Regions from separate parts of the Enterobacter cloacae complex sp. genome, predicted to be linked through region 1. Evidence: predicted binding sites of a transcription regulator. Region 1 holds the regulator's gene; the other holds the start of a gene.

Region 1 (15,421 bases):
GAGCTTGTCGAGCAGATCGGTGAAAGTACCGTGCGTCAGCGCGCCCGTTGGCCCGTCCAGTGACAGCAAGCGACAGCTGCTACGCTCAGGCATGGGGTAGTGAGCAATCAGGGATTCAGGTAGTTCAAAGGAGAAATCGGCGACGCGCATGACGTATACTCGTGACTTAAAAACAGGCGGCATAGTCTAGTGCTCGAGCCCTTTTGCTGCAACAACTAGCCGCCACCGGACAAATAAAACGCATGAATTTTCTCGCTCACCTGCATCTGGCTCACCTCGCGGACAGCTCCCTCTCCGGCAATTTGCTGGCCGATTTCGTGCGCGGCAACCCCGCGGAAGACTATTCCCCCGAGGTTGTCGACGGGATTTTTATGCACCGCCGCATCGATGTTTTGACCGATAACCTGCCGGAAGTAACGGAAGCCAAAGCCTGGTTCCGCCCCGAAACGCGACGCGTGGCGCCAATCACGCTCGACGTAATGTGGGATCATTTCCTGTCGCGCCACTGGTCACAGCTGTCGACTGACATGACGCTGCCAGAGTTTGTGCGCTACGCCCACGCGCAGGTCTCGATCATTTTGCCGGACTCCCCGCCGCGCTTTGTGAATCTGAATAACTATCTGTGGTCTGAACGCTGGCTGGAGCGATACCGCGAGATGGATTTTATTCAGAACGTCCTGAACGGCATGGCGAGCCGCCGCCCGCGTCTGGACGCGCTGCGCGACTCATGGCATGACCTGGATGAACATTACGACGCGCTGGAAACCCGCTTCTGGCAGTTCTACCCGCGTATGATGATGCAGGCAAAAAATAAAGAACTGTGATGCCGGTTTGATTGATAGGTAAAAACTGGTGGAACGATTGTTACCACCTCTTTGTCTTATTCCCGCGCAGTCTCTATACTGGCCCGCGTTGCGTTCCAAATAACCTTAGTATCTACAGGAGAATCATATGGTTCTGGTAACTCGTCCGGCCCCGGATTTTACAGCTGCCGCAGTTCTGGGTAACGGTGAAATCGTTGAAAACTTCAACTTCAAACAGCACACCAACGGTAAAGCAACCGTTCTGTTCTTCTGGCCAATGGACTTCACTTTCGTTTGCCCGTCTGAGCTGATCGCGTTCGACAAACGTTACGAAGAATTCCAGAAGCGTGGCGTGGAAGTGGTTGGCGTCTCCTTCGACTCTGAATTTGTACACAACGCATGGCGTAACACCCCTGTCGAAAACGGCGGCATCGGTGCGGTGAAATACGCGATGGTTGCGGACATCAAACGCGAAATCCAGCAGGCTTACGGTATCGAACATCCGGACGCTGGCGTTGCACTGCGTGGTTCTTTCCTGATCGACGCAAACGGCATCGTTCGTCATCAGGTTGTGAACGATCTGCCGCTGGGTCGTAACATCGACGAAATGCTGCGCATGGTTGACGCGCTCCAGTTCCACGAAGAGCACGGTGAAGTGTGCCCGGCTCAGTGGGAAAAAGGTAAAGAAGGTATGGCCGCTTCCCCAGACGGCGTAGCTAAATACCTGTCTGAGAACGTATCCAGCCTGTAATCGGCACGGTTTACGAAAAACCCGCGAATACGCGGGTTTTTTTATGCCTTATGCGGCGCCGTCTTTTTTTACCTCGCGCCAGACTCGCCATGCCATCCCCGCAAGCAGCAATACCCCGGCGATCAGTACGCCCCAGACCATCAGCGTTTTCATCCGGCTTTCCTGCTCTGCCGCAGACGTCGCGGTTAAACGCGCCTCGCCACCCAGCGGGACAGCCTCCAGCGTATCGGCCATCGGCAGGGCTGCCAGATCGTAGGTCTTACGCAGCCCGGACGGGATCAGCATATCCATTTCCACGCTTGCCGGTTTAGCGGCCCCGTTCCCCCACGCGAGCAGGTACGGCCCTTTTCCCTGCGCGTTGAACACCAGATCGTAGCGCACGCGTTGCCCGGTCACGCCCGGCAGGTTCTGCGGCAGGCGCGCGTTCAGGGCGTTAATTTTCACCGCCTCGATCAGCCCGCCCGGAAGCGAAACGGGTTCAGACGTTTTACCGCCAAGCTGGTAGATCACCTCTTTTTTCAGCGTATGCCACCGATCTTTGTCCGAACTCCGCCAGGTTATTTCTACCGGGAGAACGCCGTCGCCATTCAGCATGAAGCCAATCGCACTGAGGGGTTGCGGATGCGTCCAGCGCCACACGGCTTCGCTTTCGGATACACGCTCTCCCTCTCCCGCCAGGCTAATGTGTTCAGATTCCGCCTGTGCAGGGGCGTTAATGGCGTTGACGCCGGTTAGCGTCAGGGCAGAATGCCCCGTGTTCAGCACCAGAAGCAGATAACGATTCGCCTCAGGGGATAACACCAGATCGGTATTGATGCGGTCGAGCTTAAGGCGATCCTGCCCGCTCATCACGTCCAGCAGCGGCATCTCTTCGCGCAGGGTAGACCAGTTTTTCAGATCCTCACCGTAATAGACCGATGCGGTCCCCTGCCACGAGCCCTGCGGCGCGTCCCAGATCAGCTGGAGCTGAGAGAGCGGAACCTCAGCCGCGTTTTCCGGCAGAGTCAGCAGATAGTGCTGTCCGGCCGCCGCCGCTGTCTGCCCTTCCAGCACAATTTCCACGCCATTTCTGGCCCGCAGCATAATTTTCTCGCCGTTGTTTTCTTCCCCGCCCGGCGAGGCGTTAAGCGCAAAAAGGCGCAGAGGCGTTGTGGTCGGTGCCGGCTGCGGACGCGTTGTGGTAACCAGGCTGAACGGTACCGCCTCACCCGCCTGGTTAAACACGCGAACGTCGCGCAGATCGGGCGATGTGCTCTGCTGGTAGACGGACAACGGCAGCGTGACCCGATACCACGGCGACGCTGTTGAGGTATCAAGGGACAGGCCGAAGGCATAATCCCGGGGAGATTCCGCCGGTGCGCTCTCGCTTATCGCCGGACCGGACTGGGCCAGCAGTGCCGCACAAACAACCGCTTTCATCCATTTCATTTTTCTTCTCCTGCTTTAGGCGGTAGCGGCGAGAAATAGCCCACAATCAGGACCAGGATCGCCACGCCAATAAACGCGACGGCGCGCGCCAGGCCGCCTCCGCCCGCGCTGTCCACCAGCATCAGCTTGAGCATGACCACGCCCAGCAGCGTCGCACCGCCAAGCCACTGCTGGCGGGAGGCCCGACGGGTGGCGCGGATCATCACCACCAGCGCGCAGAACATCCAGAACAGGGCAAAGGTGGTCTGAATAAGCCGCGAATGCCACAGCGATTCCATGTTCCAGGCCACCTCGCCGTACCACGCCAGGGCGCGCAGCAGCGCGCCGTTAAGCCACCAGAAGCCAAGCGCCATTAGCGCAACGGCGGGCCACGGTCGGGACTGCGCAAGCGATGCCGGATAGTAGCGCGCCACGGCCCGATAGAAGACCACCAGCCCCAGCAGGGCGAACGCAGCCCCTTCCTCAAGCGGGTTCACCAGCGGCAGCCAGGTCTGACGATAGACCACGCCGTCCTGGAAGTTGGTGACCACCAGCAATACCAGGAGCACCACAACCACCGGTATCATGCTAAGACAGGCATAGAGTGCAGGCCAGACCCGGAACGGCCACGCGCGATGCCGAACGGCCGCGGAGAGCGCCATAATTACCCCACCGCCAACAGCCATGGCGATTCCGCTTCCCCAGGCCGCCATCCCCCACGGCAGGGAGCGGGCAAACCAGTAAAGCTCAGCGCCCAGCGGCAGCAAAATCATCCACAACAGCGACAGGTGCAGCCCCATCGACAGGCGCGGAAGACGTTTTTCTTCGTCGCGCCGCAGCAGCATAAGGGCAGCAGGAAGCGCAATACACCAGGCCAGATTTGCCCAGCCGGCCGCCAGGATCTGCTGGTGCGAGACCTGATACAGCACCATCAGCAGCATCATCGGCCACAGCAGCCATTTACTGGCATCCAGCTCCCGCCATGCCAGACGCGCGGCAATTTGCCGCCAGCCCCAGGCCGACGCCGCCGTCAGCGCCAGCACGCCCGCCAGAACCGCTAATTCCGGCTTGAGGATCAACTGCGACGCGCCCATCAGCGCCACCAGCCAGAACAGCAGCGCCCAGCTGCCCGGCAGCGCGATTTTCCGCCACAGCCAGGCCGCAGCCAGCCAGCAGAGGCTGAGCACCGCGAAGATCAGCAGCAGGCTCAGCGACGTGACGCCGTTCATCTGCGCCCACATGGCGCTGCCGAGCGCCAGAACCAGCAGCGCCGTCCCGCTATAACTCATGCGCCTCTGCTGCTGTTGTACGCCCAGCCACAGGATGCCCAGCCCTTCCAGCGCCCAGGCCATCGCCGTCCAGCGTGCCGACAGCGCCAGCGGGATGGCAAGCGTGGCAAACCCGCCGCCAATCGCCAGCGCCGCCATAACCAGCGGTCGTCCGATGGAGGGGTAACGCCGCAGCGCGAGAAACGCCAGCGAGAGGTAAAACGCACCGTAGCCCAGCGCGCTGAGCGCCGGGCCGTACGTCCAGTGCGAGGTCATGCCGTACTGCATCCCAAACCCCACCAGCGGCGGGGCAAACAGCAGTACGCCGTCAATAATCTGCTTGCCCTTTTCCTGCGCCCGCAGCGACAGCGCTACGCTAAACACGCCGAAAATCAGCGTATTGGCGATCAGAAACAGTTGGCAGATGACGTAGTCTTCAGGCTGGTAGTAGCTCAGCCCCCACAAGCCGCCAACGCCGAACGTAAAGAGCAGCCCGAGCAGATTGAGCTCGCGCCAGTGCTGCCAGATGCTGATGACGAGAATGCCGATGGACAGCAGAAGATAGAAGGAGAACAGCGCCACAAAGCTTCCCCCGCCCGTCGACAGAAGCAGCGGGGCGAGATACCCGCCGAGGCTCGCCAGCATGGCAAGGCTCAGGGCCCTTTGCAGAACGGCCAGCCCAACGCTCGCCGCGCAAATCACCACCAGCAGCGCAAACGCCAGGGTCATCGGCAGCATCTGCCACAGCCGGAATGCGCCAAAGACGGTCAGGTAGAGTACGCCGGTCGCCCCGCCCTGTAGAATAAGGGCATAGATACGCTGCCTGTGCCGCAGCCGCCAGCCAATGACCAGCAGAACCATGGCAAACAGCGCCGTGGCAGCAAGGCGCAGCTCAAGCGGGAACAGTGAATGTTCAACGGTATAGCGCAGCAGGAAAGAGAGACCCAGGAAGAGCAGCACAATCCCCAGCTTCGCCAGCGGATTGCCCTGCATGAACCAGCGCGCCAGCGAGGAGAGAATGCCGCCGAAGGCAGAAGGCCGTTTTGCCGCCCGTACAGGTGCAGGTTTTGCTTCGGTGACGGGCGGTTCGGGACGCCAGGGATCGACAGGTGCGGTAACGGCCTCTGCCGCTGGTTCCTCCACCGGCGTGACGGCCTGCACCGGCTCCGGCACTTTTTCAGCCACACCACGCTGCTCAAGCGCCTCAATGCGCTGGCGAAGCCGGGCGATCTCCTGCTTCGCCGCCGTGCTTCGGTTAAAGCCGATAACCGCCAGCACGGGTGCCACTACCAGCGCAAAAACCAGGAACAAACAGCCAAGGATGTAAAGCTCGTCCATGTTTCCACCTTCACCGTAAACGATCCGTTAAGATTGACACAAATAGTTGCATTTGCGCCATCTTAAAAGGTGAAAACCCGTCTGCCTGCGGTTAACCGCCGAACCAGACCGCCGCAGAGATAGCGGGAAGCGTGAGCACGCTCTCCAGGAACGTCGCTTTGCCCTCTTTACTCTTCCACGTTTTACCGGCCAGCAGCGGGGAATTGTCCAGCACGACTTCGCACGCCTCGCCCCGGTTGATTGCGACCAGCACGCGCTGCTGGTTGTAGACGCGGACAAACACCACCACGTTATCGTGGGCGTACATCACCTGACAGCCCCCGTAGCGCAGGGCCTGGCTCTGCTTGCGCAGCGTCGCCATGCGCTGGTACAGGCTGAACAGATCCTGATCCTGCTTTTCAGGCTCCCACGGGAAGGTTTTACGGCAGAACGGATCGTTGTTGCCGTCCAGCCCGACTTCATCGCCATAGTAGATGCAGGGTACGCCCGGCCAGGTGAAGAGCCAGGTCACCGCCAGCGGCAGGCGCGCCACATCTTTACCCAGCAGCGACTTAAAGCGCGCGGTATCGTGGCTGTCGAGCTGGTTGAACATCCGCAGCTGCTGCTGATGCGACAGGCTGGCGCGATAGTTATCCATCCACGCCATGCAGGTTTCGGCGTCAATATGCTGCGGATCGTAAGAGATATCGGTGTTTGCGAGGAACCCCCACAGCGGGAAGGTGAAGCCGCGATAGTTCATCGCCGCGTCTTCCGCATCTGCCTGCAACCACTGGCGCGCGTCGCCAAAATGCTCCCCGAAAACGAATGCCTCCGGGCGGGCCATTTTTGCCGAGCGGGTAATGGCGGCGACATGCTGTAGATTATTTCGCGCCCCACCCGCTTCCCCCAGCATATGCACCACGTCAAGCCGCCAGCCGTCCATATTCCACGGTGCCCTGAGCCAGTGGCGCACGATGCTGTCTTCCCCGCCGTAGATCTCGTTCACCAGCGAGGGCGACTGGAAATCGAGCTTCGGCAGGCTCGGGTAGCCCAGCCAGTCCAGAGCGCGCCCCTCCTCGTCAAAACTGTACCAGTCACGCTGCGGTGAGTCAGGATTATGGCAAGCGCCCCCCATCGACTGATTGTGACGATCAAACCAGCCGTGAGAATCCCCGCTGTGGTTGAACACACCATCGAGGATCAGACGCATACCTTCTTTTTGCGTGTTATGACGCAGCCGCAGCAGCGCCTCGTCACCGCCAAACTGCTCGTCAACGTGGCGATAATCCTGAGTATCGTATTTGTGCACGCTTGGCGCTTTAAACACCGGGTTCAGGTAGAGCGCCGTCACGCCGAGCGTTTTCAGGTACGGCAGTTTTTCGCTGATACCGTCGAGATCGCCGCCATAAAAGGTTGATCCCCCCGCCTGGGCGGTCAGCGGCTCATCCCATTTTTTCAGGATGATGTCGTGACCGGCCGCATGATGGTAGTAGACCTTGTCCTGATCGGCGGTGCGCTTTTCGGAACGCGCAAAGCGGTCCGGGAAAATCTGGTAAAAGACCTGATCGTTAACCCATTGCGGGCCGCTATCGGGACAGTCCACCGCAAACTGCTCCAGGCGCGCGGGCGGAAAACGGCTAAATCCCTGCGGGGTAAACCACAGCTGACGGTTATTCCACAGCAGCTTAAAGCCGTAACGGCGTCGCGGCTGCCCGCTGCGCAAATCGATATTTGCCCGCCACGCCGTGATGCCCGGCTGCGGCTGGCTGCGCACTTTGTGCATTTTCAGCGACGTTTCTTCATTATCCACTTCGGCGCGCAGCGTCACGCGTTCAGGCTGATTTTCCCCCGCCAGCCAGAGCGTAATCACAAGGTTGTCTTTGTTTTGCTTAACAAATGGGGCAACCGGAAGGTGCCAGGCGTTTAACATCACGAATCCCCTTTGATGAAATTGACGTCACCTTGCCACAGGGTTGTTAAGGTTAGCTCACCATGACGGAATTTATTGGGGGAGGAGGACGGGGGATGAGACTTTTTGCCGGGGCAAAAGGGCGTGTAGGCCGGGTAAGCGCAGCGCCACCCGGCATTTTTATCTTACTCTGCTTCCGCCAGCTGACGGTCGCGGCGGCATTTAAACATCCAGCCCACCAGCAGCAGGACGATCCACGCAAAGCCCACGTACAGGGAGATACGGGTATCCGGGTGATAACCAATCAGGCCAATGATGAAGACCAGGAAGATAAGGCCGACGATGGTCGTTGGCACGCCCCCCGGCACTTTGAACTTGAGCGCTTTGGCCTCTTCTGGCGACAGGCGGCGACGGAACGCAATCTGCGACAACAGGATCATGATCCACACCCACACGGTAGCGAAGGTCGCCAGCGACGCGATTACCAGGAAGACGTTCTCCGGCATGATGTAGTTCAGGTAGACCGAGAACAGCAGCGCCACGGTCATCACCAGCACCGTTACCCACGGAGTGCCGCGACGCGACGTTTTGGCAAACACCTTCGGCGCGCTGCCCTGCTCCGCCATGCCGTGCAGCATGCGGCCCACGCCGAACACGTCACTGTTGATGGCCGACAGCGAGGCGGTCAGCACCACAAAGTTGAGAATACTGGCCGCAAACGCAATGCCCATATGCTGGAAGGTCAGAACAAACGGGCTGCCGTTGGTGCCCACCTGGTTCCACGGGTAGATGGACATAATCACAAACAGCGTGCCCACATAGAACACCAGGATGCGCATCGGCACCGAGTTAATGGCGCGCGGAATGGACTTCTCAGGGTCTTTCGCTTCCCCGGCGGTGATGCCGATAATCTCGATACCGCCATAGGCGAACATGACCATCTGAAGCGACATGACCATCCCAAGCCAGCCGTTGCTGAAGAAGCCTCCGTTGCTCCACAGGTTATGAATGCCGGTTGGCTGACCGCCGTTACCGATACCCCAGATAATGATGCCGAAACCGGCGAGGATCATGATGATAATGGTCGCAACCTTGAAGAAGGAGAACCAGAACTCCAGCTCGCCAAACACCTTCACGCTCATCAGGTTAACGGCGCAGATGATCAGTACCACGCTCAGCACCCAGATCCAGTGCGGCACGGCGGGGAACCAGACCCCCATATAGATACCAAACGCCGTTACGTCAGCAATCGCGACAATCAGGATTTCGAAGCAGTAGGTCCAGCCGGTGATAAAACCGGCCAGCGGGCCCAGGTTTTCCTGCGCGTAGCGTGAAAACGAGCTTGCAGACGGGTTATGAACCGACATCTCACCCAGCGCACGCATGATGATATAAGCCGCGGCGCCGCCGATGATGTAGGCCAGCAGAACGCTTGGACCGGCCATTTTGATGGCATCTGCCGAGCCATAAAAAAGACCGGTGCCGATAGCCGAGCCCAGCGCCATAAAGCGGATGTGGCGGGTGCTCAATCCACGTTTAAGTTTGTTAGTGCTTTCCATTAAAATCTTGCCATTCAACACGAAAAAAACAAAAAACCACGGGGCCTTAAGCCCCGTGGTTAAACAATTTGTTGCCGTTGATTAATGAGCGTTGGAGGTTACCTGACGCCCGGCAGCACGGTCCCAAACAATCGCCAGAACCAGCGCAACAACGGAAGGCATCAGCCAGGCCAGGCCCTGCTCGGACAGCGGCAGACGCTGTGTCCAGGCTGGCAGGATTTCTGCAAATGCTGATGCTTTGATCCCGTCAAGGATACCAAAAATCAGGCTGATAAACATGGTTGGCGCAATAATTCGCGTAGAGTTATGCCACCACGGACGCGTGAAGCTCAGCACGACCAGCACGATACATGGCGGATAGATCGCCGTCAGCACCGGAATGGATACCTGAATCAGGTGGCTCAGACCGAGGTTCGACACCGCCATGGAGAAGATGCCGAGGATAAACACCAGCGTGCGGTAAGAGAGCGGCAGATACTGGGCGAAGAACTCTGCACAGGCGCAGGTCAGGCCCACCGCCGTCACCAGGCACGCGAGGAAAATCAGCGCTGCCAGCAGCATGCTGCCTGCCCCACCAAAGGTGTGCTGCACGTAAGCATGCAGGATCGCCGCGCCGTTTGCGCTCTGATCGACCAGCGTTGCGCTATCTGACCCCAGACGGAACAGCGCCAGATACAGCAGCGTCAGGCCGACACCGGCCATCAGGCCAGCCCAGATGGTGTAGCGGGTCAGCAGACGCGCTTCGGTCACACCGCGAGAACGCGCGGCGTTAACGATAACAATACCAAACACCATCGCGCCGAGCGTATCCATCGTCAGATAGCCATTCACGAAACCGTTTGAGAACGCCGCGTTCTCATACGCGTCCATCGCGGAGCTGATAGGACCCGCAGGCCAGACGATAGCCGCAACCGCCAGCACGATCAGCGCCACAATTTTCAGCGGTGCCAGGAAGTTCCCTACGGTATCCAGCAGTTTGCCCGGATAGAGAGAAACCAGAATCACGATGGCGAAGTAAATCAGGCTGTAAATAAACAGCGGCATCGCACCGTCACCGGTCAGCGGAGCGATACCCACTTCAAAGGAGACGGTCGCCGTACGCGGGGTTGCGAACAGCGGGCCAACGGCCAGATAGCAGACGGTTGCCAGCAGAACGCCGGCCACTTTGCCAATCGGGGTGCTGAGGCTGTCCACACCGCCGCCCACTTTCGCCAGCGCGATGACGGTCAGTACCGGTAGACCCACGGCAGTCAGCAGGAAGCCAAACGCAGCCGTCCAGACGTGTTCACCCGCCTGTAAGCCAACCATTGGCGGGAAAATGATGTTGCCTGCGCCAACGAACAGCGCAAATGTCATAAAGCCCAGCGCGATAATGTCACGCGATTTCAAGTGATGGGTCATAAAACCTTACTGCCTGTGGATGTGGTGTTGAAAACGTTGAGATTTTCGCCATCCCTGACGGGACAATGCAGCGGAAAATTTGCTCAATTTCAGCGGGATATGCTCCCGTCCTGGCGTGGAGAAGAATAGTTTTTCGATTTACCACGCATATACAGTCGGTCTGACAGTATATGGGGGGCAATTTAAACGCTTATAACGTTTAAAGGCAAGGAGGGATCGTAAAACCAGAACAATATGCCAGCATGAAAATGCAGACCAAAATAATATGCCATGTATAAGAAAAACTCATGGCTAATCATGCGAACAAAAAAGCAGCAGCCGTATAATATTCAGCCGCGTTTCGCTTGACTGCAAAGCAAACGAGCCAGCAAACGCTGGCCCGTGGAAAGGTAAACTGACACGCCTGCCATCAGGCGCTTTTTTTGGCAATTAATCGTTCCGGAAGCACGAAGCTGAAGCGCGTGCCCTTGCCCAGGGTACTTTCGATATCAAGACGGCTGTCGTGGTGGCTCACCGCATGCTTCACGATTGCCAGCCCCAGTCCGCTTCCCCCGGTCTGCCGCGAGCGCGCTTTATCCACCCGGTAGAACCGTTCGGTAAGACGCGGGAGATGTTCTGGCCCAATCCCCGGGCCGTTGTCCTCGACGCTAAATTCAGCGCCCGCCGGGGTATGCTGCCAGCGCACCGTAATATGCGTCCCTTGCGGGGTATGATTCACGGCGTTATACACCAGATTTGAGATAGCACTGCGCAACTCATCTTCACTGCCAAGCACTTTCAGCGTGTTATCAACGTCAAAAGCCAGCGTGTGCTGATTATGGCTCAGCGTTTGGGCCTCGCGCTCTACCACCCGCAGCATCATCGGCACGTCAATGATGTCGTTTAGCGCCAGCGACGGGGCTGCCTCAATCTTTGAAAGCGTCAGCAGCTGTTTGACCAGCCCTTCCATGCGGAACGTCTGCTCCCGCATGGTATGCAGCGCTTTCTCACGCGGCGCCCCCTCCAGCGTTTGTTCCTGCATCATTTCCAGGTAGCCCTGAAGCACCGTCAGCGGCGTACGCAGCTCGTGACTGACGTTAGCAAAGAAGTTACGGCGCGCGCCCTCAAGCTGGTGCATCTGGGTTACGTCACGCGCCACCATCAGCCACTGCCGATCGCTGTAGGGCATCACGCGGATTTCCAGATGACGACCGTTGTTGAGCTTAAGGTTATGCGGACGGGTAAAATCGCGCTTTTTCAGATACAGCGTGAACTCGGGATAACGCAGAAGGTTAAGGATATTTTGGCCATTATCATCCGGCCAGCGCAGGCCCAGCAGCTGTTGCGCGAGGCCATTACACCAGAAGATGGTCCCTTCTTCCGTCGTCAGGATCACCGCGTCCGGCAGCGACTCCGCGCCGCTGCGAAAGCGTTTGATCAGGCTTCCCAGCTCACGACGACGCTTTTTATTACGCATCTGCATCTGGTGCAGGCCGTAGAGCAGCGGCTCCCAGCTCCCGCTTCCCGGCGGAGGTGTCATACTCCTGTCGACCCATAGCCACCATGACAGGCGCAGTAAATTCCAGAAATGCCAGACGAGCAGTCCCGTCACGGCCACCAGTAAAAACCACGGCAGATAGCCAAAAACAGCCCCCAGAATGAGGGCCGGAATACAGCATAAGATCAGTTCAAAGACGAGCCTTTTCCATGACAGACGTTCCAGCACGCGTCACACTCCTGTCATTGTTCAGAAACGGGTCGAGAAACGATAACCCGTGCCGCGGACCGTCTGTACCATGCGATCGTGGCCGCTCAGTTCCAGTGCTTTACGCAGGCGGCGAATATGGACGTCAACCGTTCGGTCTTCGACATAGACGTTAGTTCCCCAGACGTTATTCAGCAACTGTTCGCGGCTGTAAACGCGTTCCGGGTGTGTCATAAAGAAGTGAAGGAGTTTAAATTCGGTGGGCCCCATATCGAGGGGATTTTCACCGGTCATGACCCGGTGTGAGGTAGGATCGAGGCTCAGCCCCTGCATCTCAATCACCTCTTCCACCGCCATCGGTGAAATACGGCGCATCACCGCTTTGATTCGAGCCACCAGCTCTTTCGGGGAGAACGGTTTGGTAATGTAATCGTCCGCGCCGGTTTCCAGACCGCGCACGCGATCCTCTTCCTCACCGCGCGCCGTCAACATCACTACCGGGATATCGCGGGTCATCGCCTCGCGCTTAATATGCTTGATAAACTGCAATCCGGAACCGCCAGGCAGCATCCAGTCCAGCAGGATCAGGTCGGGCCAGGGTTCATTCAGCTGGTTCACCGCGCTGTCATAATCTTCCGCTTCAACCGGCTGGAAGCCATTTTGTTCAAGCACGAAGCACACCATTTCACGGATCGGAGCTTCATCTTCTACGACCAGAATACGTCTCGCCATACTTTGCCCTGTCTTATCGTATTTAAGTTACAAGTCTGTAATGCGGCGTCATTATGCGTCAGATTTATGACAGATTTATGAAAAACATTACCACGGTAAATGGCAAACTGTTGTTTTATTACAGCGGTTATTTTCCGCTCCCCGAAAGTTTATAATCCTGCTTTCTTATTATTGCCACGGATCTCTTATGCGCATACTTCACACCTCAGACTGGCACCTGGGTCAAAATTTTTACAGCAAAAGCCGCGCCGCGGAACATGAAGCGTTCCTGAACTGGCTGTTGGAGACGGCTCAGGCTCACGAGGTGGACGCAATCATTGTGGCGGGCGACATTTTTGATACCGGATCGCCGCCGAGCTATGCGCGTGAGCTGTACAACCGTTTTGTGGTCAACCTCCAGCAAACCGGTTGTCATCTGGTGATTGTCGCCGGAAACCATGATTCCGTGGCGATGCTGAACGAATCCCGCGATATTCTGGCGTACCTCAATACCACCGTGGTAGCCAGCGCCGGCCACGCGCCGCAGATCCTGAAAAAACGCGACGGCACGCCGGGCGCGGTGCTGTGCCCTATCCCGTTTTTACGCCCGCGCGATATCGTGCAAAGCCAGGCCGGCCTGTCCGGCAGCGAAAAGCAGCAGCATCTGTTGCAGGCCATCACGCGCTATTACCACCAGCAACATACGGAAGCCTGTGCCCTGCGCGGTGAACAGGCCATTCCGATCGTTGCCACCGGACACCTCACCACCGTCGGGGCCAGTAAGAGTGACGCGGTGCGCGAAATTTATATCGGTACGCTGGACGCGTTTCCGGCGCAGAACTTCCCGCCCGCTGACTACATTGCCCTCGGGCACATTCACCGGGCGCAAATCATCGGCGGCTGCGAGCACATCCGCTACAGCGGCTCGCCCATTTCGCTCAGTTTTGACGAAACGGGCAAAGCCAAATCCGTGCATCTGGTGAGCTTCACCGACGGCAAACTCAGCGCCGTTGAGACGCTTGAGGTGCCGGTCACCCAGCCGCTGGCGGTGCTGAAAGGCGATCTGGCCGCCATTACCGCCCAGCTTGAACAGTGGCGCGGCGCAGCGCTTAGCCCGCCCGTCTGGCTCGATATCGAAATCGCCACCGACGACTACCTGTACGATATGCAGCGTAAAATTCAGACGCTGACGGAAGATCTTCCCGTGGAGGTGCTGCTGGTACGCCGCAGCCGCGAGCAGCGCGAGAAAATTCTGCTGAGCGCTCAACGTGAAACGCTGAGCGAACTCCGGGTTGAAGAGGTGTTCGCGCGGCGGCTTGCGCATGAAGAGATGGACGAGGCCAGGCAAACGAGGCTTAACGAGCTGTTTGCCCAGACCCTGCATACCCTCAATGACGAGGAAGAAAACGCATGAAAATTCTGAGCCTGCGTCTGAAAAATCTCAATTCACTGAAAGGCGAGTGGAAAATTGATTTCACCGCGGAGCCGTTCGCCAGCAACGGGCTGTTTGCCATCACCGGTGCCACCGGCGCAGGTAAAACCACGCTGCTGGACGCTATCTGCCTGGCGCTCTACCACGAAACGCCGCGCCTTAATAAGGTCTCCCAGGCCCAAAACGACCTGATGACGCGCGATACCGCCGAATGTCTGGCAGAGGTGGAGTTCGAGGTTAAAGGCGTCGCCTATCGCGCTTTCTGGAGCCAGAACCGTGCCCGCAACCAGCCGGACGGAAACTTACAGGCACCGCGTGTGGAGCTGGCCCGCTGCGAAGACGGCAAAATTCTGGCCGACAAAGTCACGGATAAGCTGGAACAAACCGCCGCACTGACCGGGCTGGACTATGGACGCTTTACCCGCTCGATGCTGCTCTCTCAGGGGCAGTTTGCCGCTTTCCTGAATGCGAAACCGAGCGATCGCGCTGAGCTGCTGGAAGAACTGACCGGCACGGAAATTTACGGCCAGATTTCCGCCATGGTCTTCGAAAAACATAAAGCGGCACGCAGCGCGCTGGAGATGTGTGAAGCGCAGGCCGCAGGCGTTGTGCTGCTGAGCGAGGAACAGCAGCAGCACTTGCAGCAAAGTTTGCAGGCACTCACTGACGAAGAAAAGATCCTGCTGGCCCGGCAGCAGAGCCAACAGAAAGATTTTCAGTGGCTTACGCGTAACGACGAGCTAATACGTGAACAGCAGCGCGCAGCCGTTTCGCAGCAGCAGGCGCAACAGGCTCTGACGGACGCCGCTCCCCAACTGGCGAAGCTTCAGCTGGCCCAGCCCGCCGCCCAGCTGCGCCCCCTGTGGGAGCACCAGCAGGAGCAGACCGCCCGCCTGTCGCAGACCACAGAGCGAATTGCTGAAGTAAATACTCGCTTACGCGACAGAGCGGCACAGCGCGCGCGTATCCGCAACGGTGCGCTGCGCAACCGTGAACAGTTGCAGACAGAGCACACGGCGCTGACGCAGTGGCTGACCGAACACGATCGTTTCCGTCAGTGGGGACAGGAAATTGCCGGCTGGCGGGCGCATTTTACGCAGCTGAGTCGCGATAAAAATCAGCTCGCGGCCCAGTCGGCGCGCATTGCTGAGCTCCGCCAGAAGCTGGCCGGGATGCCGG
Region 2 (15,421 bases), 400 kb from region 1:
CGGGATGGATCACGTCGAGCGCATCAAGATTCTGAAACTGATGTGGGACGCCATCGGCAGCGAGTTTGGCGGTCGCCACGAGCTGTACGAGATTAACTACTCCGGAAGCCAGGACGAGATCCGCCTGCAATGCCTGCGTCAGGCGCAAAGCTCCGGCAACATGGACAAGATGATGGCGATGGTTGACCGCTGCATGTCCGAGTACGACCAGCACGGCTGGACCGTGCCGCACCTGCACAACAACACTGATATCAACATGCTGGATAAGCTGCTGAAATAGCGCAGCGGGAGGTTTCAATGCAATCTGAAGAACGCCTGCGTTTTCGCGACGCGATGGCCAGCCTTTCGGCGGCGGTCAATGTGGTCACCACCGAGGGCGACGCCGGTCGCTGCGGTATTACCGCCACTGCGGTCTGTTCAGTAACGGATACCCCGCCCTCGGTCATGGTCTGCATCAACGCCAACAGCGCCATGAACCCGGTCTTTCAGGGCAACGGCAAACTGTGCGTCAACGTGCTGAACCACGAGCAGGAGATCATGGCCCGCCACTTTGCCGGAATGACGGGCATGGCCATGGAGGAGCGCTTCGCGCTCTCCTGCTGGCAGAAAGGCCCGCTGGCGCAGCCGGTGCTGAAAGGCGCGCTGGCAAGTCTGGAAGGGGAGATAACCCAGGTGCAAACCATCGGCACCCATCTGGTCTATCTCGTGGAAATAAAAAACATCATTCTCAGCAGCGAGGGGCACGGCCTGATCTACTTCAAACGCCGTTTCCACCCGGTGATGATGGAGATGGAAGCCGCGGTTTGATCCCATTGCACAAAAAGCGCTGCGTTTCCGCACAGGCGTGAACGGCCACGCCCGAAGCGCCAGATTATCCTTAGTGATCTCAATCACATATTTCTTTCCGCCGGGGGTGAGCCTTAACCACTCGCCCCCGCTTTTGACCGCTCACGCATCGCTTTCAACCACTCACCCATTTACCGTGCTTTACGCGTGCGGGGATCTGGCACGATCGCTCCAGCATTAATCAATACCTCCTCACAACGAACCCTGACCCTTTTTTCTTTACATAAAAAACCAGGTCTTACTATGGATACTAAAAAACTACTCAAGCACGTGCCCTGGGCCTTACTCGGGATCCTCGGTGCTTTCTGTCTGGCGGTTGTCGCATTACGCCGGGGCGAGCACGTCAGCGCCCTGTGGATCGTGGTCGCGTCGGTTTCCGTCTACCTTGTGGCTTATCGCTACTACAGCTTATACATCGCGCAAAAGGTCATGAAGCTCGACCCGACGCGCGCCACCCCGGCGGTCATTAACAATGACGGCCTGAACTACGTGCCAACCAACCGCTACGTGCTGTTTGGTCACCACTTTGCCGCCATTGCAGGCGCGGGTCCGCTGGTCGGCCCGGTGCTGGCCGCGCAGATGGGCTACCTGCCGGGCACGCTCTGGCTGCTGGCGGGCGTGGTGCTGGCGGGGGCGGTGCAGGACTTTATGGTGCTGTTTATCTCCTCGCGCCGTAACGGTTCGTCGCTGGGCGAGATGATCAAAGAAGAGATGGGCCGCGTGCCGGGCACTATCGCCCTCTTCGGCTGCTTCCTGATCATGATCATCATCCTGGCGGTGCTGGCGCTGATCGTGGTGAAAGCGCTGGCCGAAAGTCCGTGGGGCGTCTTCACCGTCTGCTCGACCGTGCCGATTGCGCTGTTCATGGGCATCTACATGCGCTTCCTGCGCCCGGGCCGCGTGGGTGAAGTGTCGGTCATTGGTATCGTGCTGCTGGTCGCCTCGATCTACTTCGGCGGCGTGATTGCGCACGACCCGTACTGGGGCCCGGCGCTGACCTTCAAGGACACCACCATCACCTTCGCGCTGATCGGGTACGCGTTTATCTCCGCCCTGCTGCCGGTGTGGCTGATTCTGGCTCCGCGTGACTACCTGGCAACCTTTCTGAAAATCGGCGTGATCGTCGGGCTGGCGATCGGGATTGTGATCATCAACCCGGAGCTGAAAATGCCGGCGGTGACCCAGTACATTGACGGTACCGGTCCGCTGTGGAAAGGCGCCCTGTTCCCGTTCCTGTTTATCACCATCGCCTGCGGCGCCGTTTCGGGCTTCCATGCGCTGATCGCTTCCGGCACCACGCCGAAGCTGATGGCCAACGAAACCGACGCGCGCTTTATCGGTTACGGCGCGATGCTGATGGAGTCCTTCGTGGCGATCATGGCGCTGGTGGCGGCGTCGATTATCGAGCCAGGCCTGTACTTCGCGATGAACACTCCACCGGCGGGTCTTGGCATCACCATGCCAAACCTGCATGAGATGGGCGGCGAAAATACCGCGCTGATCATGGCCCAGCTGAAAGAGGCCAGCGCACACGCGGCGGCAACCGTCAGCTCCTGGGGCTTCGTGATCTCGCCTGAGCAGATCATGCAGACCGCGAAAGACATCGGCGAACCGTCCGTGCTGAACCGTGCCGGTGGCGCGCCGACGCTGGCCGTGGGTATCGCACACGTGTTCCACAAAGTGCTGCCGTGGGCGGACATGGGCTTCTGGTACCACTTCGGTATTCTGTTCGAAGCGCTGTTCATCCTCACCGCGCTGGATGCCGGTACCCGTGCAGGCCGCTTTATGTTGCAGGATCTGCTGGGCAACTTCGTGCCATTCCTGAAGAAAACCGACTCTCTGGTGGCGGGTGTTCTGGGTACGGCGGGCTGCGTAGGCCTGTGGGGTTACCTGCTGTATCAGGGCGTTGTCGACCCGCTGGGCGGCGTGAAGAGCCTGTGGCCGCTGTTCGGCATCTCTAACCAGATGCTCGCAGCCGTAGCTCTGGTGCTGGGCACCGTTGTTCTCGTGAAGATGAAACGCACCAAATACATCTGGGTGACCGTGGTTCCTGCGCTGTGGCTGCTGCTCTGCACCACCTGGGCGCTGGGTCTGAAGCTGTTCAGCACCAACCCGCAGCTGGAAGGCTTCTTCTTCATGGCTAACCAGTACAAAGAGAAGATTGCCGCAGGCGGCGCGGATCTGACCGCGCAGCAGATTGCCAACATGAACCATATCGTGGTGAACAACTACACCAACGCGGGTCTGAGCATTCTGTTCCTGGTGGTGGTGTACAGCATTATCTTCTACGGGATTAAAACCTGGATGAAAGTGCGCAACGCCGATGGCCGTACGGATAAAGAGACCCCGTACGTGCCAGTGCCGGAAGGCGGCGTGAAGACCTCTTCACACCATTAAAAAAATGGCGGGTGGCGCTACGCTGACCCGCCCTACAACGGTACTGTAGACCCGGTAAGCGTAGCGCCACCGGGCTTTGTCTTATCAGGATGCATTATGTTTGGTAACTTAGGCGAAGCGAAAAAATACCTCGGTCAGGCGGCGAAGATGCTGATTGGCATTCCGGACTATGACAACTACGTTGAGCATATGAAGACCAACCATCCGGATAAGCCGTACATGACCTACACCGAATTCTTCCGCGAGCGTCAGGAAGCGCGCTATGGCGGAAGTGGAGAAGGCGGCGTCCGCTGCTGCTAAAGGAGAGACCATGACCCCGATTGCCGTTACCCTGCTGACCGGTTTTCTCGGCGCAGGCAAAACCACCCTGCTGCGCCACATCCTGAACGAGCAGCACGGCTTCAACATCGCCGTGATCGAAAACGAGTTCGGTGAAGTCTCGGTGGACGATCAGCTGATTGGCGATCGCGCCACGCAAATCAAAACCCTGACCAACGGCTGCATCTGCTGCACCCGCTCTAACGAGCTGGAAGACGCCCTGCTGGATCTGCTCGACAGCCGCGATCGCGGCGACATCGACTTTGACCGTCTGGTGATCGAATGCACCGGCATGGCGGACCCGGGCCCGATTATCCAGACCTTCTTCTCTCATGACGTTTTGTGCCAGCGCTACCTGCTGGACGGCGTCATCGCTCTGGTGGATGCGGTCCACGCCGACGAGCAGATGAACCAGTTCACCATCGCCCAGTCTCAGGTTGGCTACGCCGACCGCATTCTGCTGACCAAAACCGACGTGGCGGGCGACAGCGAAAAACTCCGCGAGCGCCTGACGCGCATTAACTCACGCGCCGATTTACACGGTAACGCACGGCAATATCGACCTGTTACAGCTGTTCAACACCAACGGCTTTATGCTGGAAGAGAACGTCACCACGAAACCGCGCTTCCACTTTATGGGAGACAGGCAAAACGACGTGGCGTCGATTGTGGTGGAGCTGGACTACCCGGTGGACATCAGCGAAGTCTCCCGCGTGATGGAAAACCTGTTGCTGTCGTTTGCCGACAAGCTGCTGCGTTACAAAGGGATGCTGTGGATCGACGGCGAGCCAAACCGCCTGCTGTTTCAGGGCGTACAGCGCCTGTACAGCGCCGACTGGGACCGCCCGTGGGGCGATGAAGCGCCGCACAGCGTGATGGTGTTTATTGGAATACAGCTGCCGGAAGAGGAGATTCGGGCAGCATTTGCGGGGCTGAAGAAATAAAATAAATCAGGGCCAATATTTAATGGCCCTGATAAATTATTGTTTCGAACTTTCAATCCTTTTGTTCTCTTCACTCTGGCAGAGAAGCAAGATCACGGCACAAGCGCCGATGACCATAGCTGTATTTCGTTGAATAAAGAGAACATCTGTCATCCCCATTAGAAGTAGCGCTGACATATAAAGCAACAACCCAACGTTGATCTTATTCTTTTTTTCACATGAAACTAAAAAACCAATAATATAAAACAGTATAATAGCAATAACGCCTAACAATCCCTGCAAACTAAAGCTTTCAATTATATCATTGTGGAAGTGATATTTAATAGCCCTGACTGCCTCTGCACTTTTATAGTTGTTTTCAATATATTGTCTTGCATTATTATAACGCTGTTCTGCATCCTGACCGAAAAGAGAAAACCTCGCTGCATGCAGTCCTGCATCAAGCATAACATAACGTGCACCCAAAGATGTATTGGCGTTATTTTGTTGTAATTGCTGAATATTATCATAGGCCTCAACAATTCTTTTTTGCATCTTATAGCCGATGCCACATCCAATCACCGATAATGCCAGCAATGCTAAAAACCAATAACGAGGCTTTACATTTCTCAGTTCAAAACAGGCCAGAGCAAAGCAGACGATGAAAAAAGTACCTATAGCACCACGGGTTTCTGTCATCAGTAATAAATAAGAGAATACAAAAAATATTAAAAGGTAAAATACGGTACGGTAAAGTTGATTTGAAACTGCTTTTTTAATTAGAGATAAACATAGAACTGACTGAATAACCATAATATAAGCAGCAGTCGTGGCAGCATCGGCAAGAAGTTTAATTCTGGTAACACCAGCAGCTTGTTCCTGATAACCAAACCAAACCGTGAGTAAACTTAGCGCAAGACTGATGGAAGCAGCAAATTTCCAGCTTTGAAGTGAGATATTACTTACTGACTTAAGCAAATAAAATGCCATCACTCCGGACAGAATCAACAATTTCCCACCAGCATAATAGTTATCTTTAATGTCCTGTAAGTGCACTGAGGGAAATTTCACAGACCAAATTAGCTTACTGGCCCCCAGAAGCACAATGCTCAATAAAAAAGCTATCGCGATTTTATTGCCCAATAGCCACTGACGAAAATCCTTCCAGCGTTCCAAAAAAATAAGGCCAAAAATCGAAAGGTAACAACCTATGTAAAACAACTTTCTTGGATAGGCCTCCATAAAAAGATCGCTACCAATTGAAAACACAATAAGAATGAAAATAAGGTTAACATTAAACTTTTTAATATATTCACGACTTAACATGACTTGCTTGCCTTTTTTCCAGGAAACGTACTAAATGATACCGAACGAACATGCAGAAAGCTTCTATAAACTGTTTCTTATTATTAAGCGTTTTATAGCATTTCTTAAGTTCTTGCGCACAACGTGGTTTTACATCTTCAACATCACACCAGGGTGACATTTTTTTATATTTGCGATAGTGAGCACTAATTTTCTGTTGATTCCATAGCTGCCATGGTTTATCACTACCAACATAATGTAACAAAACTGTTTCCTTGGGAGGCTCACGCATGAAATCCCCTTTTTTGTGCCCGGCCTTTATTTGACAGTTATATTTTTCATCTATTAACTTAACTTTTTTGTACAGGACAACGTTAAGGGCGTCCTGATCAAAATACTTAAAGCCCTCCCCTCGTTCCAATAAACACTCAAAGACTTTTTGCGATATTTTATTTTCATTCCACGTTTCTGAATCGACATAGAGAACTCCAGAGTTAAAATAATCGCAACCAGATATATTAATAGATTTTGAAAGAGTAACCTGATGCTCAGGCTCCCTGACAGCACAGCAAATATCATTTCTCGGTTTAACATGCTCTAATAACTCATAAATACTGTTTAATGCTACAATATCAGCATCAACATATAAAAAATAACGATACTCTTTAATTAAATACGGCGCTAAAAGGCGGAAGTAAATTGAGACCGGGAAAATTGAAGTTTTAGGAAAAACATCCAGAGCGTCAGCAGACACAATAATTATTGTAAGTGCATGCTGAGTACCTTTAATGACAGACTGTAATCTGGAAAACTCTACTTCATTGCTTTTATCCGTAATAATAAAAAAATGCAGAGGTATTTCCGATGTATTTTTAACAATTGATAACAACGAGATCCCACAGTGTGTTAAAAAATTTTCGTCGATACCATACACGACTGCTGAATATTGAACTTCAATATCTAAATTAAAATCCGTTACATGCGCGCTCAATACATTTTCGTTTAAATTAAAGATAGTTGGATTCATCATTATTTATCGAGCTCAAAAACACTTATAATACATAAGATAACAAATATTAACTCCCTTCCCCAGTACTTTTTATAATTTGTTTAGCAATCATACTAAACATGATAACCCTAGAAAATCACAGAGGGTAACCCACTGAAAAATCAATAAAAAAGCACTATGATCATAGTCATTTGACCATAGCGCTTCTTTACTTAAGAAATGGCTGTTAAGCGTTAGCTACTCGCTCTCATTTCAACGCCTCCGGCAGCGTCACAATCCACAATTCGCTGTCAGATTCTGGCGTCTTCAGCGGCTTCACGCTGAGCGTGGTCTCCACCGGTTTGTCATCCAGCGTCAGCTTGCCTTCCGCGTTTACCCGATAATCCTTCAGCTTCTTGCCGTCGACCGGGTTCTGCATCGCGACCTTCACGCCAAAGTCGTTATCGTTCGCCACCGCAAGCGTTTTGCCGTCTATCAGCGCCAGTCCTTCGGCCTTTTCCTGCTGCCAGCCCAGGGCACGCAGATCGACCACCTGCGTTTTTGCGGCAAGGGTAATGCCGCGCTGCGCCAGCGTTTTCTCATCGTCAAACTCCGGGTAGTCGCCCGGCTTGTCGAAGGCGGTCAGATCGCTCGCCTTGCTCAGATCCACCTTGTAGATGAGGTTACGCATCGCGTCGTTTTTATCCTCACCCTGTTCAATCAGCAGGACAGTGTGGTTATCCAGCGCCACGATATCGCCGATTTTAGCGTCGCTGTTTTTGCTGTAGGCCGCGCTGTCAACGGGGTAACCGTACATCGCGGTTTTCCCGGTCACCGGGTCGAAGCTAACCAGACGCGTAAACAGCGCCTGCTTTTTGCTCTTACCGTCGATATCCAGCGTGCTTTGCACGGCGGCGATAATGCGCCCGTCCGGCATCCGGGTGAGGCCCTCAAAACCACGGTTTGCCTGGCGCCATTTGATGATGTTTGGCAGACCGCCCGCAATGGATTTCTCCCCTTCCGCCGCCTGCGGGCCGTGGATCGCGAGGATTTTCCCTTTGCTGTCGATATTGATCAGGAACGGACCATACTCATCGCACAGCCAGTAACCGCCCTTCCCGTCCGGCGTGATGCCTTCCGTATCCAGCCCACGGTTATCGCCTTTGAGCACGTTTAAGGTGTCGCTGAACGCCACTTCATTGGTCGAGCCAATCACGCCGCTTTCCAGCGGCAGGCCGTTAATCTCGCCTTTATCATCATGCAGCGGGCGGGCATCCACGGCCTCCGCTTTGCCGTTCTGGACGCGGATGGTCATTAAGAGCGGAGCGAAATCCGGCGTAACAAAAATTTTGGCTTCGTTTTTGCCCTTCTTTGGCGCGTCGGCGTTTGGACCGCGATCGGTCACGGTCGCGAAGGTCAGGGTATCGCCCTGCTTGCCGGTGAACAGCAAACCAGAACCCACCCCCACAGGAAGCCCGTTCGGAAACGCGCTGGCAAACGCACCGCTGTATTTAACATGCGAGCCTTCGGGGAAGCTGACGACGTAGCGCTCCGCGGATGGCTGTGCCGCCAGAGCAGAGAAAGAGAGCGCACAACCGATTAGCACAGGAATGATTTTTCTTTTCATATTGTTAGCACCCAGTAAGTGAAGCCAACAACGTAATGAAGAAACGTGTCAGAAAAATGACATGTAACGACAGCGGATCGGCAAAGAAATACGTATAGCAATCACCAGAAATGTAAACCTCTGTCTTTATCTGTGACAGCTGAAATATTTTTGGAAATTATTAGAAACTTAATTAATTCACCTCAAACGGCTTTCTTCGCCTCGTTCATTAAACGTTTAGCCAAAAATATAAACTTTCCCTAAACGCGAATGGATTGGGGATTGACGATTTGCCTTACAAACATCTCATCAACATTTAAGATTAAAAAACCCAACAAAAACAGCATAAAACTGCGATACCCATCACATTTGCAGTCATAAACATCCCTTGTTAAGGTGCCCTCAGATTAATTTGATGACGAGGAAACACTCATGAAAAAGCTTAACGTTCTCATCCTTTCTGCTCTCACCGCCGTATCGGGCTCCGCACTGGCAATGGGCGGCAGCATTGAGCAGGGTAAAAACTTTACCAACCTGAATGTGGAAATGGGCAAATCTACCTCTGGTCTGTACACCGAAGGTAACTGGCTGAAAAACACCGACGACGGCACCACGACCGGTGGCGTGGGTGCAGGCTACAACTTCGAGGTCGGCCCGGTGATGCTGAACGCAGGCGCTAAGGCCCTCTACGTTGGCCCGAAGAAAGGCGATAACGGCGTGGCGTTCCCGGTAGGCGGCGGTGTGAACGTTGCCCTGACCGACAGCATCAGGGTATTCGGTGAAGGTTACGTTGCGCCAGACGGCCTGAACAACAGCGTGAAGAACTACGTTGAAGCTAACGGCGGCGTAAGCTGGACCCCGGTCAAACCGGTTACGCTGAAAGTGGGCTACCGCCACGTGAGCGTTGATGGCAAAGACGGTCGTCCAAACCACACGCTGATTGACGGCGCATATGTTGGCGGCGGCGTGTCCTTCTAAGACTGATTGCCCGTTTCGCCCGGCGGCGCTACGCTTGCACGGGCCTACAATGAAGGGTGCAATAGAGTAAAATTATTGCACATTGTAGGCCGGGTAAGCGCAGCGCCACCCGGCAAGAAAGGCGATGAAACTGTTAATAAAAAACCTGCCGGATGGCAGGTTTTTTTTTATTTCCGACATTACTTGCGAACAACCACCAGCTTCTGGTTCACAAACTCTTTGATCCCCAGGTCCGACAGCTCGCGTCCGTAACCCGAACGTTTTACGCCGCCGAACGGCAGTTCTGCCGCCGTATCGGTGAGCCAGTTGATGTACACCATCCCGGTCTCAATACGCGACGCCATTTTTTTCGCGCGCTCGATATCCTGGCTGAACACCGCGCCGCCCAGACCGTAGTGCGAGTCGTTGGCCAGAGCGACCGCCTCGTCATCATTTTTCACTACGTAGATCTGCGCCACCGGGCCAAAGAACTCTTCGAAGTACGCCGGGTTCTCACGCGATATATTCGTCAGGATCGTCGGTTCGAAGAAGCTCCCGTCACGCTGTACTGGTTTACCGCCATAGTGCAGCGTTGCGCCGTTTTTCACCGCCTCGTTGACCTGTTTGGTCAATGTTTCAAGCGCGTCTTTCGACGACAGCGGCCCCAGCGTGGTGCTTTCGTCCAGCGGATCGCCAATCTTCACCTGCTTAAACGCCTCGGTGAATTTCTCGAGGAACGCGTCTGCGATGCTCTCGTGCAGGATAAAGCGCTTCGCTGCGGTACAGACCTGCCCGGCGTTATTAAGCCGCGCGTTAACGCCGATCTTCACGGCCTTCTCCAGGTCCGCATCGTCCAGCACCACGAATACGTCGTTCCCGCCCAGTTCAAGGGTCGATTTTTTGATGTGCTTCGCTGCCTGCGCCGCAACCACGCTACCCGCTTTTTCAGAACCGGTCAGCGCCGCCCCCTGTACGCGATCGTCGGCGATGACGTTTGCTACCTGATCGGACGAGATAAACAGGTTGGTCCACGCCCCTTCCGGCGCGCCCGCTTCACGTACCAGATGGGCAAAGGTCTCGGCACAGTGCGGCACGATGCTGGCGTGCTTGGCGATCACCGGGTTACCTGCCGCCAGGTTTGGCGCCAGAACGCGCATCAGCTGATAGTACGGGAAGTTCCACGGCTCTACGGCCATCAGCACGCCGATGGGGTGATGTTCCACCCACGCTTCCCCGAGTTCAGACGGATATTTCACCGGGGCCAGGAACTGCTTCGCATTGTCCGCATAGTAGCGGGCAATTTGCGCGCACAGCTTCACTTCGCCGCGGCTTTGTTCGATGAGCTTACCCATCTCCTGACTGGCAATTTTCGCCAGCTCCTCGGTGCGCTCGTCGATCAGGTCGGCAAGCTTATGCAGTACCGGCAGGCGCTGACTGATGTCGCCTTTGGCCCAGTCAGAATGATAGAGCGCATCGGCCGCCTTCAGCGCCGCTTCTACATCCGCGTCGGTATGTGAGGGGTATTCTTTGATGAGCTGGTTGGTGGCAGGATTTACTGTCTGGTAAGCCATATCGAATCTCCTTGTTTTACCGCTTAGGGTATTAAGGGTAGTCAATGTGACTGGCTATGAAGGTAAAGTTGGGTATATACGGAAGGTTCTTAGTAAGACGCTGCCAGGGCAGACGCATACATGGTATAAAAAAAGCTCATCACTGGAGCTCTTATGACCGATACCCGCCACATCCGCCAGACCTTTCATCGCGCCGCAGGTCTTGAGCTGCGCAGTACGTGGCAGAGCACCCGGGCGTACAAACGTCATTGTCATCCGCAGCTCTCCATCGGCGCGATTATGGAAGGCCAGACCTGCTGCGTCAGTCATGGCAGAGAGTCTATCCTGAACCCCGGCGATCTCATTGTCATCCCGGCTTACGCGCCGCACAGCTGCAACCCCGTCAACGGGCAACCGCGCAGCTACCATATGCTCTATATCGACACCGATCTTCCCGTGGCGTTCCAGGTGATTCGCGACCCTGCGCTCTTCAAGCGCTACCTTGATGTTGTTGAGACGATGTCACCTGCATCCGTGGACACGCTACTTTCTGCTCTTCCCCGCTGCGTGGAAAACGCAGACGCGCTTCGCTCTACCAGTCAGCACCTTCAGCAGGCATTTCTTGCCGACCTGGCCGCACCACCTTCGCTTGACGAACTTGCGCAACGATTCTCGCTGCGCAAAGAGACGCTGATCCGCACCTTCCGGCAGGACACCGGCCTGACGCCGGTCAGCTTTCTCAACGTCTCCCGCGTGGAGTTCGCCAAAGCGCGGCTGCGTGCCGGAGACGACATTGCCGACGTCGGCTACCAGAGCGGGTTTGCCGACCAGAGCCATTTTCATAAGACCTTTGTCAGCTATACCGCGGCCACGCCGCGTCAGTATGCGACAGGCCGATCAATATCTGACAATAAATAGCGTTTGCATCACCGTAGGCTGACCTCAGATTGTTAACCGAGGTTGCTATGGAACTGTTCTTCCCTTCCGCTTTTCTCGCCCTGGCGCTGGCGCATTTTGTCGCCCTGTTAAGCCCGGGCCCGGACTTCTTCCTGCTGGTGGGCTACGCCGCGCGCTACCGACTGCGCGGCAGCGCCGGGTTGTGCTTCGGTATCGCCGCGGGTAACGGGCTGTATATCTTACTGGTGATTATCGGCTGGAGCGCACTGCGCCAGTTTGCCTGGCTGTTTACGCTGATAGAGCTCTGCGGGGCGCTGTATCTGCTGTGGATCGGCTCGCATCTGGTGCGCAGCCAACCGCAGGCGCTGGCGCTTGCAGAAACCCGACAGCGGTGCCCTTCTTTGATGAAGCAGATCCTGCTGGGGCTGGGGTCGGCGCTGTTAAATCCGAAGAACGCGCTGTTCTACCTGGCGCTGATGACGGCGTTACTCGGTCCGGACGTCACGCTGCTTCAGCAGACAACGTGCGGCGTCTGGATGGTGACGGTGGTGCTGGTGTGGGATCTGGCACTGGTGTCGATGATGGGGCTATCGGCGGTGCAACAGAAGCTTAGCCGTTCGCTGTGGTGGATTGAGCGCACGGCGGGCGTGGTGCTAATGGGGTTTGGTGGGTGGGTGCTGTGGCGGTTTTTGCACATTCCCCCCGTCTCCCTCTATCCTTAACCCATGGAAAAAATAGCTGAACTCAAACGCGCCAAGCTTCTGGCGCTGTCGCTGCTGCTGATTGCCGCTGCGGCCTTTATCACCACCCTGTTCCTGCCGCAGACCTTCTGGGTACGCGGCGTGAAGGCCATTGCCGAGGCGGCAATGGTCGGCGCGCTGGCGGACTGGTTTGCCGTCGTCGCGCTGTTTCGCAGGGTGCCCATTCCGTTCATTTCACGCCATACGGCAATCATCCCGCGCAATAAGGATCGGATTGGCGACAATCTCGGTCAGTTCGTGCAGGAGAAGTTTCTGGATACCCAGTCGCTGGTCGCGTTAATTCGCCGCTACGAGCCGGCGCAGATGATTGGTGCCTGGTTCAGCAAGCCCGACAACGCCCAGCGCGTCGGGCTGCATCTGATGCAGGTGATGAGCGGTTTTCTTGAGCTGACCGACGACGGGCGCATTCAGCGCCTGCTCAAACGCGCGGTGCATAAGGCTATCGACAAGGTCGATTTCACCGAAACCAGCGCCGTGATGCTGGAAAGCATGACTAAAAACAACCGCCATCAGGTGCTGCTGGACGCCATCATCAACCGCCTGATTACGCTGATTCAGCGGGAAAGCACGCGGGAGTTTATCTCTGACCAGATTGTCCACTGGCTGAAGACCGAGCACCCCCGCAAAGCGATGGTGCTGCCCACCGAGTGGCTGGGCGATCAGAGCGCAGAGATGGTGTCGAACGCGGTTAACACGCTGCTGGACGATATCAGCCACGACCGTACGCACCAGATCCGCCGGGCATTTGACCGTGCCACGCTGAAGCTTATCGACAACCTGAAAAACGACCCGGAGATGGCGGCCAAAGCCGACAACATTAAGCACTATCTGAAGAATGATGAAGCGTTTAACCGTTATCTGGGTGAAATGTGGGCCGACCTTCGCCAGTGGCTAAAGGCGGATATGCAAAGCGAGGACTCGCGCGTGAAGCAGCGCATTGCCAACGCCGGGCTGTGGTTTGGTGAGACGCTGTCGAATGATGCCAGCCTGCGCGCGTCGCTGAACGAGCATCTGGAACAGGCGGCGCACCGCGTCGCGCCGGATTTTGCGGCGTTCCTGACGCGCCATATCAGCGACACGGTGAAAAGCTGGGACGCCAAAGATATGTCACGTCAGATCGAGCTTAACATAGGCAAAGACCTACAGTTTATCCGCGTCAACGGCACATTAGTGGGCGGGACGATTGGCCTGATCCTGTTTTTACTCTCGCAACTGCCCGCCGTGCTGGCGCACTAATCCGCTTTTGGCGGCGCGATAACGTAGCGCGTCGCTTCAAAGCGGTTCAGGATCAGGTGCACCAGAAAGACCATCGTCAGGGTGACCACCAGCGCGAAGGTGACGGAGGTGATGCGGTACAGATCGCTGAACACCAGGTCGCTGTCCGGGTGCATGTTCTGTCCGAACATGATGCCGATGGTGGTAATACTGGCGAAGCCTACCCCGGCGCCAACCTTCTCCATCACGTGCAGACGTGCCCCAAACGCCAGCCCAAGGCCGATCAGCGGCATCATCAGCAGCATATGGCTGCTGTGATCGTACAGAATAAGCTGAACGACAAGGATATAGAGACACCCCAGCACCACGCCGACCACGCGCCAGATAGAGCTGATCACCGAGCCGCGATAGTGCATCGGGAACAGGATCAGAATGCCCGCCATCAGCGCCGACAGGGAATCGCTGAGATCGCTTATCTGGAAAACCACGAAAATCAGCGTCGCCACGGTGCCGGAGAGCAGCGACTCATGGCGCACGCGGGCATCGTTTTTCTCGATCAGCGGCGGCGGCTTACGCGGCTCAACGTCCGGCAGCAGGTAATTCATCAGCGCGCTCAGACACACCGCCATCACGCTCGCTTCGATGTTAGAGAACAAAAGCGTGTGCCAGTTAGTGGTGGGGTAGCTCATAAAGTTGAGCATCACGCTCTGGCATACCACGCCCATTGAACCGAACAGGAACAGCGGCCCCTTGCTCATAAAGCGAAAACGCATCACGTACAGGGCGAACACCACCAGCGTCATAATGACCGGCCATTGCGATAAATAGCCGATGATAATCACCATTTCGACGCAGTTCAGCGACGCGCTGAAGATAAACTGCTTCGCCACGTGACGGTTAAATACCGGCACCAGCGAGAGGAGCATGATCGGGTAGACCACGAAGAACACGCCGTAGCTGGTGTTGTAGAAGCTCGAAATGCTCAGCGCAATCATCCCAGCGAAGACGATGCGCAGGGTCTGGCGAAAGTCGTTTGCCGTGTAGACAATGTTGCCGTGCGGGGTGAAGACCCGCGCCAGGGTGCTAATAGACATAGTGAAGCAGGCTCACCAGATGGATTTGCATCCCGGAGAAGAATCGCGCAAACGGCCCTTCGCTATTATAGAGCTGCACGGTGGCGCGTGCGCCGGTCGGCAGCGGCTTCGGTAAGGCTTCATCCAGCGCCACGTGAATGCGCATACGCTGGGCATCACGCACCCAGCGGTTGGACGTTTCCGGTTCAGAGAGTTGGCCGTTCACCGCCTCCTGGCCTGCGAGGATCCCCGCGTCGCTGCTGGTCACGTGGGCGCGGAAGACCTGCCCCGGGAAGGCGTCAAACACCACGGCAGCGTCCGTCCCCTGGTGGGTATGACGCAGGCTCTTCTCGCGGAAATCCGCCACGATATCGGTCTGGGTGTTCACCAGCGCCAGCGCGGCCGAACCGGACGAGGCGTAAAAACCGGGGCTTAATTGCAAATTACTGACCGTACCGTCCGCCTCGGCGTAGACCTTCGTCCAGCCAAGGTTCAGCTCCGCGTCATCCAGCGCGTTACGGTATTTTTGCAGCGTCACGTTACGGTGCTCGTCCCGCTCGCCGCGCTGAATGCGCAGGTTATGAA

What was found. The regulator PhoB, encoded in region 1, activates phosphate uptake and scavenging genes when phosphate is short. The targets are predictions, from matches to a motif close to CTGTCATAAAACTGNCNNAT.
Region 2: the regulator PhoB is predicted to act here: its motif matches at 8,450-8,469, upstream of DBR02_RS13685 (esterase-like activity of phytase family protein).

The regions. Positions count from the first base shown of each region.
Region 1 is NZ_LT991957.1:3,150,976-3,166,396, reverse strand. Features, by position in the region: gene queA (tRNA preQ1(34) S-adenosylmethionine ribosyltransferase-isomerase QueA) at 1-150, opposite strand, end outside; gene acpH (ACP phosphodiesterase) at 243-824, shown strand; gene DBR02_RS15630 (peroxiredoxin C) at 952-1,554, shown strand; gene DBR02_RS15625 (DUF3999 domain-containing protein) at 1,603-2,982, opposite strand; gene DBR02_RS15620 (DUF2339 domain-containing protein) at 2,979-5,567, opposite strand; gene malZ (maltodextrin glucosidase) at 5,659-7,476, opposite strand; gene proY (proline-specific permease ProY) at 7,641-9,014, opposite strand; gene brnQ (branched-chain amino acid transporter carrier protein BrnQ) at 9,096-10,415, opposite strand; gene phoR (phosphate regulon sensor histidine kinase PhoR) at 10,825-12,120, opposite strand; gene phoB (phosphate response regulator transcription factor PhoB) at 12,142-12,831, opposite strand; gene sbcD (exonuclease subunit SbcD) at 13,019-14,224, shown strand; gene sbcC (exonuclease subunit SbcC) at 14,221-15,421, shown strand, end outside.
Region 2 is NZ_LT991957.1:2,746,433-2,761,853, reverse strand. Features, by position in the region: gene hpaB (4-hydroxyphenylacetate 3-monooxygenase, oxygenase component) at 1-280, shown strand, start outside; gene DBR02_RS13715 (4-hydroxyphenylacetate 3-monooxygenase reductase subunit) at 298-807, shown strand; gene DBR02_RS13710 (carbon starvation CstA family protein) at 1,090-3,243, shown strand; gene DBR02_RS13705 (YbdD/YjiX family protein) at 3,340-3,543, shown strand; partial or broken gene yjiA (GTPase) at 3,554-4,505, shown strand; gene DBR02_RS13695 (O-antigen ligase family protein) at 4,542-5,810, opposite strand; gene DBR02_RS13690 (glycosyltransferase family 8 protein) at 5,797-6,819, opposite strand; gene DBR02_RS13685 (esterase-like activity of phytase family protein) at 7,046-8,404, opposite strand; gene DBR02_RS13680 (YfaZ family outer membrane protein) at 8,816-9,361, shown strand; gene DBR02_RS13675 (NAD-dependent succinate-semialdehyde dehydrogenase) at 9,541-10,911, opposite strand; gene DBR02_RS13670 (helix-turn-helix transcriptional regulator) at 11,065-11,808, shown strand; gene DBR02_RS13665 (LysE family translocator) at 11,856-12,509, shown strand; gene DBR02_RS13660 (DUF445 domain-containing protein) at 12,513-13,784, shown strand; gene DBR02_RS13655 (DUF2955 domain-containing protein) at 13,781-14,857, opposite strand; gene DBR02_RS13650 (HlyD family secretion protein) at 14,847-15,421, opposite strand, start outside.